Regions from separate parts of the Blastococcus sp. KM273129 genome, predicted to be linked through region 2. Evidence: riboswitches for the same ligand, from Rfam matches in the RefSeq annotation. Region 2 holds a riboswitch; each other region holds the start of a gene.
What was found. A riboswitch is a leader RNA that binds a small molecule or an ion and turns the genes downstream of it on or off. The one in region 2 is predicted to bind cyclic di-AMP.

Region 1 (2,254 bases), on a different contig from region 2:
GCGCGCGCGATCCGGTCGGGCTCCAGCCCGGCGGTCGGATCCGGTTCGGTGTACCCGCCCGGGGGTTCGGGCAGGACGGTCCACGGGGTCCGCACGGCGATGACGACGACGACGGCGATCCCCAGGAGGGCCGCGGTCACCAGGGCGACCCGGCGAGCGCTCACCCGGGCGATCCTAGTGAGCCGGACGAGGAGGGCCGGTGACCCCGGGTGGGGTCACCGGCCCTCCTCGCGGCCGCCGAGGCGCTCGGCCCACGATGGCGCGGGCCGGCTTCCGCGCCTCGGTCCGCTCCTCGCTCGCGCCTCGCTGCGGTGCTCCCGCGGCTGTCACCCGGCGATGCGCCGAGCGCTGTTGTAGCTCCCCATCGAGTCCAGGCTCGCCACCTTCACCGGCTGACCGGACGTCGACGCGTGCACCATCTGGCCGTTGCCGATGTACATGCCGACGTGGCTGACCGGGCTGTAGAAGAACACCAGGTCACCCGGCTGCAGCTGGCTGCGCGAGACGGGCGTGCCCATCTGGCTCTGCGACCGGCTGGAGTGCGGCAGCGTCACACCCGCCGCGGCGTAGGCGTAGGAGGTCAGGCCCGAGCAGTCGAAGGCGTTCGGCCCACCGGCGCCCCAGACGTACGGGTCGCCGATCTGGGCGAGCGCGGTGTTCACCGCGACCTGGGCGGCCGAGCTCGGCGCGGTGACGGCGCTCGGCGCGGGCAGCGCGGCGCCGCCGTGCGCCCGGGCCACCTGCTCCTGCTGCGGCGCGGTGAGCGCCTCGTAGCGGCGCTGGTAGTCGGCGATCTTCGCCTCGAGCTCCTCCTGCTGGGCGGCGATCCGCGCCACCGTGCGCTCGGCGTCGGCGGCGGCCTCCGCTGCGGCGTCGCGGGACCGCTCCGCGTCCTCGGCGGCCTGCGACACCTCGCCGAGCACCGCGTTGGTGTGCCCGGCGATGGCGTCGAGGGTGCCGAGCTGGTCGACGAGGTCCTCGGCCGAGTCGCTGGTCAGCAGGGCGTCGAGCTGCGTCATGCCGCTGCCGGTGTAGGCGCTGCGGGCCAGTCTGCGGATGTGCCCGTCGAGGGAGCCGATCCGGGCCTCCGCCTCGGCAGCGGCCTCGCCGGCCGCCTCCGCCTCGTCCTGGTGGCGGGCGAGGACGACGCGCGCCTCGTTGAGCTGCTCGGAGACCACCTCGAGCTCGTGGCTGGCCTCGGCCACCTGTGCGGCGACGTCGTCGGCACCGGGGACGGCCGATGCCGTGCCCGGGAGGGCGGTGACGGTCACGGCGGCGACGGCGGTGACCAGGAAGCCCGTGCGCACCGGGCCGAGGCGACGGGTGCGGGGGGTGCACCGGCCGGCGGTCCGGAGCTGTTCGGGGGCGTGCGTCAGCAGTGCGTGAGGGGTCGCCACGAGCGGCGGCTCTCCGTTTCTTCCTCTGCGACCGCCGACCGAGTTAGCTGACGGGTTCGGGCTGGGAAGACTGGCCCTATCCCCCGCGCACCGGCGGACCGGCTGCGGGAGAACTCACCCCAGGAGTGCGGTGGGTCCCCGGTACACCGTGGGCGCCAGTGGTGCGCGCCCGGCGGTGATTAGGCGGTGTCCGGTCGAGGCCATCCATCGACGGATGACGACCACCCGGCCGGACGGCGAGAACCCTAACGACCGTGATGCGGCCGTGACAAATGGTGGTCGGAGAAACCTGTGGGACGAGAGTCCCCAGGTCAGGGGCACGCCTCGCCGCGGAGCCCCCTGACGCTGTGTGAGGGAGGCGGTCGGCGCAGGCCGGAGCTCAGCCCGTGCGCCGGCCATCGGACCGGCCGCCGCCGTGACCGCCGGCGCCGTCCGGGTGCCGCAGCGGGGGCACCAGCCCGCCCTCGGCGAGCGCCCGGACGGCCCGCCGCTCCACCTCGTCGAACTCCACCACCACACCCGGCGGTGGGACGACGACGTCTTCCGCGGCCGGGGCCGGGCCGCCGCGGGCGCGCCCGGCCATCGGGACGACGACCGGGTCGACCCCCTGCCACCCCGGTGGGGCCCCGAGCAGCACGGTCACCACGCAGTCGGCGCAGCCGGTCCCGCGGGCGGTGCAGGTGTCGCAGTCGATGAGCATGGCGTTCTCTCCTCCGTGAGTCGCTGCGCACGCTAGGAGGAGGCACCGACATTTCCGGCCACGGCGCCGGGCGGGGTCAGCTGCCCGCGTACTCCCAGTGCCACGGCTCCTCGCGCCCGTTGCCGGGATCGGCCCAGGTCGGGTGGAGGAAGCCGAA
Region 2 (2,254 bases):
GAGGATCTCGGCGACCTCACCGCTCACCTCGAAGGTGGCCAGCTCGGCGAAGGCGGGTGCGGGGGGCGGCACCGCACCGGCCGGGGCGGCGGTGGCGGCGAGCAGCAGGGCGGCGGCCGGGAACGACGGGGCGAGAAGCCGGGCGCGGGATGGCACGGGGGTGCTCCTGGGGTCGAAGGACAGGTGGGGCCGACCCTGACCAGCGAAGACGACGCCCCGGCATCCGGCGGGCGGACCGCGGGTGACCGGCGTGCGACCAGCTCCAACGCACGTGCGCCCCCTGCCCGGCAGCCGGGCAGGGGGCGCACGAGGTGCCAGCGCTGGTTACGGCAGGAAGGTCACGTGCGGGTGGTCCATGTGATTGGCCGTGGGCGAGCCGCGGTCCTCCATGCCCTGCCAGGCCCACCCGGTCCACGTGCCGGCGATCCGCTGCTCCCAGATCACGTATTCCACGCCGAGCCGGGCCGCGTTGTCGATCACGTACTGGGCGACGGCGTCCCCCTTGGCGGAGTCGCTGTAGACCATGAAATCGGCCGCGAGGCCCGCGGTGGGGCTGTGGCCGGGACGGGTGAGCACCGTCCCGACGCCGTGCACCTCCGCGATCTCCTGGACGTCCGGGCGGACGTGCGCGTCCCACTGGTCGTAGGCCGCGGAGGTGGCCGCCGGAGCCGGGGCGGGCGCCGGAGCCGGGGCGGGCGCCGGAGCCGGAGCGGGCGCCGGAGCCGGAGCGGGCGCCGGGGCCGGGGCGGGCCGCTCGTCCCGGCTGGCCCGCTCGGGAACGACCCCGCCGCCGGTCAGGGCGAGCACCTGGCCGACGCGCAGGACGTTCGCGTCCGGACCGATGACGCCGAGGTTGAGGGCGTGCAGGTCCTGCCAGGTGGTGCCGTGCCGGGCGGCGATCTTGCCCAGCGTGTCGCCGGCGACCACCGTGTAGGAGGCTGCGGCGGGCGCGGGCGCCGCCGGCGCCGGTGCCGCACCGGAGCCGCCGATGGTGAGCACCTGCCCGACACGGAGCAGGTTGGGGTCGGCGCCGATGGTGTCGCGGTTGACGTCGTAGATGCTCTGCCACGTGGTGCCGTGGCCGGCCGCGAGCTTGCTGAGGGTGTCGCCGGGGTTGACCGCGTGCTGGCCGGTGTGCGCGGCCGCGGGGCTGATGGCCCCCATGGTGAGGGCCGATGCGGCGGCGAGGACGACGGCCGGGTAGGCCACGGCGGTCGTGGTGCGGTTGCGGGAGGGGCGCCGGTGACGCCCCACGGTGCGGGTGCTCTTGGGCATGGAGTGGTGAGCCTCTCGCCGCCTGCGGAGTTAGCTGTCGGGTTCGGGCGAGAGCTGCCCGGCCGCGCGAGGCGCGGCTTCACCCCGAGATCCCGGAGGACCACGAACGGTGGGTCCCCCGCCCTGCCCGTCGTGTTCGCTGCCGGGCGGCCGTGGGCAGGTTCGGCGGGCGGCCATCCGGGTCCGCCGGTCAGCGGACGATCGAAACGGTAGGCAGGGCCGTCGGCGAGCCAGAAGCTCGGATCGGGCCTTTTCGCGGACCCTCCGCGCAAAGGCACTCGGTGTCACCAGCCGTGCGCGCAGCGCCTCCGCTTCACCCGTTCGGGTGATGCCCCCGGACGCCGGCGCGCGAGGGCGACGGACGAGTCGGCCTGTACGCCGGGTTCTGTCCACGGGTGCCTCACGGCCTCCCGATGGGCGGTCATCCATCTAGGCCTGCCGTTGCCGGCAGGCTCCAGCGGTCTACCCGCAGGCTCGGGCGGGCCGCCCTCGAACGCCTGCGCGGAGCGGCGGCGGACCGCCGCTCCTTCTTGACCTAGCTCCGGGTGGGGTTTACCGAGCCACGCCGGTCACCCGGCGTGCTGGTGGTCTCTTACACCACCGTTTCACCCTTACCGGCGCGAACGCCGGCGGTCTGTTTTCTGTGGCACTGTCCCGCGGGTCACCCCGGGTCGCCGTTAACGACCACCCTGCCCTGTGGAGCCCGGACGTTCCTCGGCGACGGAGTCTCCCCCGCCGACGCGACCGCCCGGCCGACTCGTCCGTCGTGCCAGGAAGTGTAGGCGTCCGGCACATGGACCCCCTCGCCATCGGGTACCGGACGTCGATCAATGCACCACACCCGAGGGAGGAGGACGACGTGGGACTGATCTCGGGACTCGTGAAGGCCAACCTGCTCAAGCGGTTGTTCAGCCGGTTCAGCCGGCGCGCGCGCTGACGCCCTGCGCCCCGCCCTGCAGCACCGTGGGCGCCCCCGGGG
Region 3 (2,254 bases), on a different contig from region 2:
CACCTCGGCGATCTGCTGGCCCGCCGTGACGACCTGACCCGAGGTCACGAAGTACTGGTTGATGTGACCGTAGACGGTGATCGTGCCGTCCGGGTGCTCGATGTAGACCGCGTAGCCGAAGCCGTTCGCCGTGCCGGCGTGCAGGACCACGCCGCCCTCGGGGGCGTAGATCGGCGTCCCGATGGGGGCGGCGATGTCGACGCCGTTGTGGTTGGTCCCGGACCGGTTGCCGTAGCAGGACGTGACACGGCCGGCGACCAGAGAAGCCGTGCCGGCTTGAGCTCTAACCAGCTCCTTGCGCTCTTCCTGCTCCCAGGCGGCGGCGGGATCGGCCACCCCCCGACTGGCGAGCAGCTGCGTCTCGGCCGCGCGGAGCTGCTCCTCCAGAGCCGCCCTCTCCGCGGCGGCGGCGTCGTACGCCTCCTGCGAAACCCCCAGCTGAGCCTGCGCGGCCGCCTCGGCCTCGGCGGCGGCACGCGCTGCCGTCTCCTGCTGCGCGACCGCGGCCTTCGCAGCCCGGTCGGCCTCCTCCTGCCGCTGCTGGACCTCCTCGAACGCCTCCAACCGTTCCGCACGGTCCTCGCCAAGCAGGTCCATGGTCGCGGCCCGCTGCAGCACCTCCTCCGGCCCTGCCGCTTCCAGCAGGACCGCCGCGTCGCCGAGTGGGTCAGCCCCCATGTAGAGCTCCCGACCCACGGCGGCGACGTCCTCCTGCCCCTGCTCGACGGCGGCCTGCGCGGCCGCGAGCTCCGCAGCCGCCGCGTCCGCCGTGGCCCGGGCCGATGCCAGCTCTGCCTGGGCGGCGCGCGAGGCCTCGGCAGCCGCCTCGGCCTCGATGGTCGCCCGCTGCACCTTCTCCTCGGCAGCGGCGAGGAGCTGGTCGATCCGCTCGATCTCCGCGGCGAGCTCACTCCCCGCCGCCACGGCCTGTGGCGGATTGCCGGGGGCGGCGAGTGCCGACTGCGCGGCCGCCGCGACGAGCAAGGCCGCCATCGCTGCGGCGACCGCGCCGCGGCGGGGGGTCCGCCGCGGGGCTCGACTGGCACGGGTGGGTACGGAGGTGCTGGCTGAGTTGACGGTCCGAGCCCCGCGTCGGGCGGAGCTGCCCTCGGATGCGACGGTGGTCGGGGCATGACAATGGTGCAGGGGCGCCAAGGCGGCGTCGCTCCGTTCTTCCTGGCCGCCTACCGGGTTAGCTGACGGGTTCGGGCGGGAAGGCGCCCTACCGGGTGCGCGCAGGCGCACCCGGATTCACCCCAGGGGGATCGGTGGGTCCCCGGTCCGTCCGGCTGGGAAGCGGACGGTTCGGCGGGGCCGGTCGAGGTCCTCGCTCTGAGGACGGGGCTCGGCCGGACCGGAGAGGACGGTAGTACGAAGACGCTTAGTTGTCACGGTCGGGTAACGGATCGCCTCAGTGATGACTGGCAGAAGGGTGCGGGGCTGGTGCCGGCCGGCACGTGCCCATGCGCGGAGGAGCCATGCCGCGCACCCCGAGAGGATCGCTGTGCGCGTGCGCCCCGCCACCTCCGACGGTCAGGAGACCCCGCCGTAGGAGTGCAGCCCGGTCGAGACCAGGTTCACGAAGAGCAGGTTGAACACCAGACTGGCGAAGGCGACGAGGTTGACCCACGCCGCGGGCCGGCCACGCCACCCGGCGGTGGTACGAGCGTGGAGATAGGCGGCGTACAGGGCCCACGAGATGAACGCCCACGTCTCCTTGGGATCCCAGCCCCAGAACCGTCCCCAGGCACTCTCCGCCCAGATCGCCCCGGCGACCACCGCGAAGGTCCAGACCGGGAAGCCGAAGACCGCCGTGCGGTGGGCGACGCGGTCCAGCGCCTCCACCGTGGGCATCCGGCCCCACAGGCCGACGGGCAGCTCCTCACCTGCGTTCCGCGACCGTTCCCGGTGCGCCGCCACCAGGAGCAGAACGCTGGCCACGGCACTGACGATGAAGATGCCGAAGGAGAGGATCGCCGCCGACACGTGCACAGCGAGCCAGTCGGAGCGCAGCGCGGCGATCAGCGGCCCCGACTCGGCATAGAGGTACAGCCCGATCAGGACCAGGCCGAACACCACGGGACCGAGCACGAACAGCCCCAGCCCCCGCAGCACGGGAGCACGGAGCCCGAACACGAGGAAGGCGACGACGCCGGCCAAGAGGGCCGCCGTGCCGAACTTGTACATGTTCCCCCACGGCACACGGCCGGTAGCCAGGCTGCGCGCCACCAGCACGTCGGCATGGGCAAGAGCG

Region 1: it holds a riboswitch for cyclic di-AMP, as region 2 does, so the genes downstream of both, E9565_RS02170 (C40 family peptidase) here and E9565_RS04460 (LysM domain-containing protein) in region 2, are expected to answer to the same signal.
Region 3: it holds a riboswitch for cyclic di-AMP, as region 2 does, so the genes downstream of both, E9565_RS12140 (M23 family metallopeptidase) here and E9565_RS04460 (LysM domain-containing protein) in region 2, are expected to answer to the same signal.

The regions. Positions count from the first base shown of each region.
Region 1 covers NZ_SSXB01000004.1:20,964-23,217, reverse strand. Annotated here, with positions in the region: gene E9565_RS02175 (M48 family metallopeptidase) at 1-164, opposite strand, end outside; gene E9565_RS02170 (C40 family peptidase) at 327-1,307, opposite strand; cyclic di-AMP (ydaO/yuaA leader) riboswitch at 1,414-1,562, opposite strand; gene E9565_RS02165 (hypothetical protein) at 1,777-2,097, opposite strand; gene E9565_RS02160 (M15 family metallopeptidase) at 2,174-2,254, opposite strand, start outside.
Region 2 covers NZ_SSXB01000009.1:72,470-74,723, forward strand. Annotated here, with positions in the region: gene E9565_RS04455 (hypothetical protein) at 1-156, opposite strand, end outside; gene E9565_RS04460 (LysM domain-containing protein) at 325-1,275, opposite strand; cyclic di-AMP (ydaO/yuaA leader) riboswitch at 1,283-1,418, opposite strand; RNA gene rnpB (RNase P RNA component class A) at 1,634-2,035, opposite strand; gene E9565_RS04470 (hypothetical protein) at 2,069-2,212, shown strand.
Region 3 covers NZ_SSXB01000037.1:18,953-21,206, forward strand. Annotated here, with positions in the region: gene E9565_RS12140 (M23 family metallopeptidase) at 1-993, opposite strand, end outside; cyclic di-AMP (ydaO/yuaA leader) riboswitch at 1,168-1,321, opposite strand; gene ccsB (c-type cytochrome biogenesis protein CcsB) at 1,534-2,254, opposite strand, start outside.